DNA from 2 places in the Rubrivivax sp. JA1055 genome. Region 2 is predicted to be linked to the other one. Evidence: riboswitches for the same ligand, from Rfam matches in the RefSeq annotation. Region 2 holds a riboswitch; the other holds the start of a gene.

Region 1 (3,401 bases), on a different contig from region 2:
GAACATCGCCGGCTTGGCGGTGATCAGGCACAGCGGCTTGAGCACGACCAGCTCTTCCTTGCTGAAGTCGATCGAGCGCACCGGCTTGGCCTCGTTCAGCGCCGCCTGGCACTTCTGCAGCACGTCGACCAGGCGCTGGGCTTCCTTGTCGCCGCCGGCACGCGCCTGCTTGGAGTAGCGCACCAGGCTCTTCTCGACGGTGCCCAGGTCGGCCAGGCAGAGCTCGGTCTGGATGACCTCGATGTCGGCGATCGGGTCGACACGGCCGGCGACGTGGATCACGTTCTCGTCGTCGAAGCAGCGCACGACGTTGACGATGGCGTCGGTCTCGCGGATGTGGCTCAGGAACTGGTTGCCCAGGCCTTCGCCCTTGCTGGCGCCGGCCACGAGGCCCGCGATGTCGACGAACTCGACGATCGCCGGCACGACACGCTCGGGCTTGACGATCTCGGAGAGCTTGACGAGGCGCGGATCGGGCAGCTCGACGACGCCGACGTTGGGCTCGATCGTGCAGAACGGGTAGTTCTCGGCGGCGATGCCGGCCTTGGTGAGGGCGTTGAAGAGGGTGGACTTGCCGACGTTGGGCAGGCCCACGATGCCGCACTTGAGGCTCATGGAGGGGCTTTCGCGAAAGGAGGCGTTCGGGGCGCCGGCGGCAGGCGCCGGCGCGAAGGCGGCGATTTTCCTACAGCCGGCGCCCGCCGTGCGGATTCAGAAGGCCCAGCTCGCGTTCGCCGCCTGGCCGCGGCGCAGCGTGCGGCCGAAACCTTCGACGATCACCGCGTTCATGCCGAAGGTGATGCCGCCATCCATGCGCGCGTCGGCGCGGAAACCGGCCAGCGTCGCGCCGGGCTCGGCGCCGGTCTCGGCCGTCGCCGGGTCGACGTTCGGGATCGAGCAGCGCACGCAGGGTTTGACGAGCTTCAGCCGCACCGGGCCGCCGTCGGCCTCGATGACGATCTCGTCGACGTGGTCCTCGTCGAAGGGCTGCAGGCCGTCGAGCACGAGGTTGGGGCGGAAACGTTCGATGCCCACCGGCGGCTGGCCGCGTGCCGCCAGACGCTCGTTCAGTTCGGCCAGCGAGGCGGTGGAGGCGACGAGGATCGGGAAGCCGTCGGAGAACTGGTTCTCGGCCTCGATGTCGCCGGTCCAGCGGCGCGAGGACAGCCGGCGCTGCTCGGGGTCGAAACGCAGCAGCCGCGCCGGGCGGCCGAGGAAGTCGCCGAACCACTGCGCGGCCAGCGCGCCGAGGTCGTAAGCCGCGACCTCGTCGTCCCAGACGCGGGCGCGGGTGGCGCGCTCGACCTGGTCGACCGGCAGGTGCAGCGCCAGCATGCCGGGCGCACGCAGCACCAGCTCGTCGCCGCGCAGCGTGGTCGCGACCAGCGCCAAACGCGGCAGCTGGCGCTGGGTGAGCATCGCGCCGGTCTCGTCGACCAGCATCCAGGCGCGGTCCAGGTCGAGGCCGGTCTCGACGACGAGCGCTTCGTCGCATTCGATGCCGGCGCAGGACTTCACGGGGTGGACGAACAGCTGCGCGACGCGGCAGTCGAGATCGCTCAAACGAGCCTCCGAACGGCGGGGTGGGACGCCGATTGTGCGCGGCCCGCGCCTTCTAGAATGGCGTTCGCCGCGCCTGTTGCGCGGTCTCGCTGGGGGTGCTGGCCCGGCCGTCGTGCGACGGCCAGGCCGGCTGAGAGAGTCCCTTAGAACCTGATTGAGGTAATCCTCGCGCAGGGAAGTCGAGTCCGGAAGCGCCGCTGCCGTGCTGCCGCGCCGCCGCTTCCGGAGCCGGCCGACCTGCCATTTCGTTGCAAGGACGTCATGGCAAGAACCACGCTCCAGGCCCGCGATCTCTGGGCCGACATCCAGACCCTGCGCGAGCGCCGCCCGCTCGTGCACAGCATCACCAACGTGGTGGTGACCAACTTCAACGCCAACGTGCTGCTGGCCGCCGGCGCCTCGCCGGTGATGACCCAGGCGCACGAGGAGCTGGAGGACATGGTCGCCATCGCCCAGGCGCTGGTCATCAACATCGGCACGCTCGACGCCTATGCCGTCGAGGCGATGACGATCGCGCTGCGCGCCGCCAACGCGCGCGGCGTGCCGGTGGCGCTGGACCCGGTGGGCGCCGGCGCCACGGCCTACCGCAACCGCACGCTGGCGGCGCTGCTGGCCGCCGGGCGGCCGACGGCGATCCGCGGCAACGCCTCGGAGATCATGAGCCTGGCCGGCGAGGCCGTCGCCACGCGCGGCGTCGACAGCAGCGCCGGCGCCGAGGCGGCGCTGGCGCCGGCGCTGGCACTGGCGGCCAACCACGGCGCCGTCGTTTGCGTCAGCGGCGCCGTCGACCACGTCGTCGCGCCCGACGGCCGTGTGCTGCGCCTGGACAACGGCCACGAGTGGATGACACGCATCACCGGCGTCGGCTGCTCGCTGACGGCGCTGGTCGGCGCCTTCTGCGCCGTGCAGCCCGACGCCTGGCGCGCCACCGCCGCGGCCACCGCGCTGATGGGCGTGGCCGGCGAGATCGCCGCCGAGCAGGCGCGCGCCCGTGGCGCCGGCGTCGGCACGATGGCCGCGCTGCTGGTCGACGCGCTGCAGCTCGTCGACGAAGCCGGTTTCCTGGCCCGCGCGAGGCTGCTCGATGACTGAGCGCCGCGTGCCGATGGCCGGCTGGGGCGTCGAGGCGCTGCGGCTGATGCTGGTCACCGACGAGGCGCTGTGCGCCGGCCGGCCGCTGGAGCAGGTCGTCGCCGCCGCCGTCCGGGGCGGCGTGCGCTGCGTGCAGCTGCGCGAGAAACAGCTCGGCACACGCGCTTTCGTCGAACGTGCCCGGGCGCTGAAGGCGCTGCTGGCGCCGCTGCGGGTGCCGCTGGTCGTCAACGACCGTGTCGACGTCGCGCTGGCCTGCGGTGCCGACGGCGTGCACCTGGGCCAGAGCGACATGCCGGTCGAGGACGCGCGCCGGCTGCTGCCGCCCGAGGTCTTCATCGGCTGGTCGGTCGAGAGCTTCGACGACCTGCGCCGCGCGGCCACACTGCCGCTGGACTACCTGGGCACCAGCCCGGTGTTCGCGACGGCGACCAAGAGCGACGCCGCGCCGCCCTGGGGGCTGGCCGGCCTGCGCGCGGCGCGCGACGCGACGGCGCTGCCGCTGGTCGCCATCGGCGGCCTGCACGCCGGCAATGCCGCGCTGGCCATTGCACACGGCGCCGACAGCGTCGCCGTCGTCAGCGCGATCTGCGCCGCGGCCGACCCGGAAGCGGCGGCGCGCGAGCTGGCCCGTGCGGTCGCGGAGGGCGCACGATGACGCCGCCGCCCTTCACTCACCGCTACGCGCGGGTGCTGATCATCGCCGGCTCGGACAGCGGCGGCGGTGCCGGCATCCAGGCCGACCT
Region 2 (3,401 bases):
GTCCGACCACTTTACTCAGGCCGGATCACCGGGAAGCGGCCCGTCGCGACGTGTTGCCAGCGGCACGTAGAACCCGCCGCCGGCGGCCCTGAACTCGGCGCTCTTGTCGGCCAGGCCGCGCTGCACCGCCTCGTCTTCGCCGATGCCCCGGGCCTGCGCGTACTCGCGCAGCTCGCGCGTGATCTTCATGCTGCAGAAGCGCGGCCCGCACATCGAGCAGAAGTGCGCCTCCTTGGACGAGTCCTTGGGCAGCGTCTCGTCGTGGAAGGCCTCGGCGGTCTGCGGGTCCAGGCCCAGCGCGAACTGGTCGCGCCAGCGGAACTCGAAGCGCGCCTTGCTCATCGCGTCGTCGTGCGCGCGTGCGCCGGGGTGGCCCTTGGCGATGTCGGCGGCGTGCGCGGCGATGCGGTAGGCGACGATGCCCTGGCGCACGTCGTCGCGGTCGGGCAGGCCCAGGTGCTCCTTGGGCGTCACGTAGCAGAGCATCGCGGTGCCCATCCAGCCGATCATCGCCGCGCCGATCGCGCTGGCGATGTGGTCGTAGCCCGGCGCGATGTCCACCGTCAGCGGCCCCAGCGTGTAGAACGGCGCCTCGTGGCAGTGGCGCAGCTGCTCGTCCATGTTGGCCTGCACCAGGTGCATCGGCACGTGGCCCGGGCCTTCGATCATCGTCTGCACCTCGTGCCGCCACGCGACCTGCGTCAGCTCCCCCAGCGTGCGCAGCTCGGCGAACTGGGCCTCGTCGTTGGCGTCGGCCGCCGAGCCCGGGCGCAGGCCGTCGCCGAGCGAGAAGGCCACGTCGTAGGCCTTCATGATTTCGCAGATCTCCTCGAAGTGCGTGTAGAGGAAGTTCTCCTGGTGATGGGCGACGCACCACTTGGCGAGGATCGAGCCGCCGCGCGAGACGATGCCGGTGCGCCGCCCGGCGGTCAGCGGCACGAAGGGCAGGCGCAGCCCGGCGTGCAAGGTGAAGTAGTCGACGCCCTGCTCCGCCTGCTCGATCAGCGTGTCGCGCAGCAGCGGCCAGCTCAGGTCCTCGGCGACGCCGCCCACCTTCTCCAGCGCCTGGTAGATCGGCACCGTGCCCACCGGCACCGGCGAGTTGCGCACGATCCAGTCGCGCGTGGTGTGGATGTGGCGGCCGGTCGACAGGTCCATCACCGTGTCGGCGCCCCAGCGGATCGCCCAGACCAGCTTCTCGACCTCCTCCTCGATCGAGGACGTCACCGGCGAGTTGCCGATGTTGGCGTTGACCTTCACGCGGAAGTTGCGGCCGATGATCATCGGCTCGAGCTCGGGGTGGTTGACATTGGCCGGGATCACCGCGCGGCCGCGCGCCACCTCGTCGCGCACGAACTCGGGCGTGATCGTCTCGGGGATGCAGGCGCCCAGCGGGTTGCCGCGCAACCGGGCTTCGCGCGCGGCGTCGCCGAGGTACTCGCGCATCCACTCGCGGCGGCCGTTCTCGCGCAGCGCGACGTACTCCATCTCCGGCGTGACGATGCCGCGGCGGGCGTAGTGCATCTGCGTCACGCTGGCCCCGGCCCCGGCCGCGGCGCGGCGCGGCCGCCGCTGCAGGCCGGCGGCCTGACGGCGCAGTTCGTCCAGGCGGGCATCGGCGGCGTCACCGGGGCGGCCGCCGTCGTCCTGCGCAGCGCGCGGGCGGCCGTCGTAGGCCACGGTGTCGGCACGTTCGTCCAGCCAGGCGCCGCGCACCGAAGGCAGGCCGCGGCGCACGTCGAGCGCCACCGCCGGGTCGGTGTAGGGGCCCGAGGTGTCGTACAGCGTGACGGTCTCGCCGTTGCTCAGCGTGATCTCGCGCATGGGCACGTGCACCGCCGGCGAGGCGCCGGGCACGTAAACCTTGCGGGACTGGGGAAAGGGTTCGCGGCTCAGGGACAGCCGCTGCTGCAGGTCGCCGGGGGCGTTCATCGGGCAATCTCCGTCTCGGTTGGATGAATGCCCCGCCATCGGCGCCGACTGAACGGCGCGCACGCCCGCCCTGAAGGGACGGACGCACGCGCCTCGGCGCTGCAGCTCTTCTTACGCTGGTACTAACCAGATCAAGTTCGCGGTTCCGGCGGTCAGGTCCGCCATCTCAGCACGCCATACGTGCACCCCGGAGCGGGAGCGAGTGTAGTCGGGCCGGCGGCCGCCAGCGCGCGCCGCACGGCCCTGCGGCGGCAGTCGCGCCGCGCGATCACGGCGCCGCGGCGAGGGCATCGAACGCCTGGACACGGACCCGCGCACGACACACGGAACAATTGCCGCATGACGCCACGCCAGCCCTGCCCGCCGTCGCACCGCCGCCGCGGCCTCGCTGCCGCCGCCGCGCTGGCCACGGTGTTCGCCGTCACCGGCTGCCAGACGACGCCGCCGACACCCGAGCCGCCCCGCGGCCGCAGCCTGCCGTCGATGCCGCCGACACCGGCGCTGGTCGTCGAGCGCCAGTGGCTGCAGAGCTGGTTCGACGGCACGCCGGTCGTCATCACCCAGAAAGGCAGCGGGCCGGTCGCGGTGGAGGTGCCGCTGGCGTTCTCGTTCGACGCCGGCAAACGCAGCGTCAAGCCGCCGCTGGCGGCGGTGCTCGACAAGCTGGCCGAGTCGCTGCGCCGCCAGCCGCAGATGACGCTCGCGCTCGCCGCTCCGGGTGACGCCGGCGGCGACGCGGCGCTGGCGGCGCAGCGCGCCGCCGCCGTGCGCAGCTACCTGCTCGGCCGCGGCGCCGGCTCGGCGCAGCTCGGCGCGCCGCAGGTGGCGGGTGCACGCGCCGTCCAGCTGCGGCTCGAACTGCGCTGAACAGCACGGAAAAGGCCGCGCAACGGAGCGCGCGGCCGGCCTGTCTGAGGGCCTTGGGTACCTTGGGGTCAGGTCTCTCAAGACCTGACCCCCGCAGCCGCACGCAGCCGCAGCAGTCGCGTCGGACCTTGGGGTCAGGTCTCTCGAGACCTGCCCCCCGCAGCCGCGGCCGTTGCGTCAGAAGAAGCCCAGCGCGGGGACCTTGGGGTCAGGTCTCTCGAGACCTGACCCCCGCAGCCGCAGCCGTCGCTTCAGAAGAAGCCCAGCGCGTGCGGCGAGTAGCTCACCAGCAGGTTCTTCGTCTGCTGGTAGTGGTCGAGCATCATCTTGTGCGTCTCGCGCCCGATGCCCGACTCCTTGTAGCCGCCGAAGGTCGCGTGCGCCGGGTAGGCGTGGTAGCAGTTGGTCCAGACGCGGCCGGCCTTGATCGCGCGGCCGGCGCGGTAGGCGGCGGTGCCGTCGCGGCTCCAGACGCCGGCGCCCAGGCCGTAGGGCGTGTCGTTGGCGATGTCCAGCGCCTCCTGCTCGGTCTTGAAGGTCGTCACCGCCAGCACCGGGCCGAAGATCTCCTCGCGGAACACGCGCATGCCGTTGTGGCCCTT

The links. A riboswitch is a leader RNA that binds a small molecule or an ion and turns the genes downstream of it on or off. The one in region 2 is predicted to bind thiamine pyrophosphate.
Region 1: linked by a shared signal. The riboswitch ahead of thiM (hydroxyethylthiazole kinase) and the one ahead of thiC (phosphomethylpyrimidine synthase ThiC) in region 2 are both predicted to bind thiamine pyrophosphate.

The regions. Positions count from the first base shown of each region.
Region 1 is NZ_JAJKFP010000001.1:466,319-469,719, reverse strand. It holds gene ychF (redox-regulated ATPase YchF) at 1-615, opposite strand, end outside; gene LOC65_RS01950 (MOSC domain-containing protein) at 712-1,563, opposite strand; TPP riboswitch at 1,645-1,757, shown strand; gene thiM (hydroxyethylthiazole kinase) at 1,825-2,655, shown strand; gene thiE (thiamine phosphate synthase) at 2,648-3,313, shown strand; gene thiD (bifunctional hydroxymethylpyrimidine kinase/phosphomethylpyrimidine kinase) at 3,310-3,401, shown strand, end outside.
Region 2 is NZ_JAJKFP010000006.1:1,501,708-1,505,108, forward strand. It holds gene thiC (phosphomethylpyrimidine synthase ThiC) at 16-1,932, opposite strand; TPP riboswitch at 2,024-2,132, opposite strand; gene LOC65_RS16250 (hypothetical protein) at 2,272-2,799, shown strand; gene LOC65_RS16255 (aldehyde dehydrogenase family protein) at 3,051-3,401, opposite strand, start outside.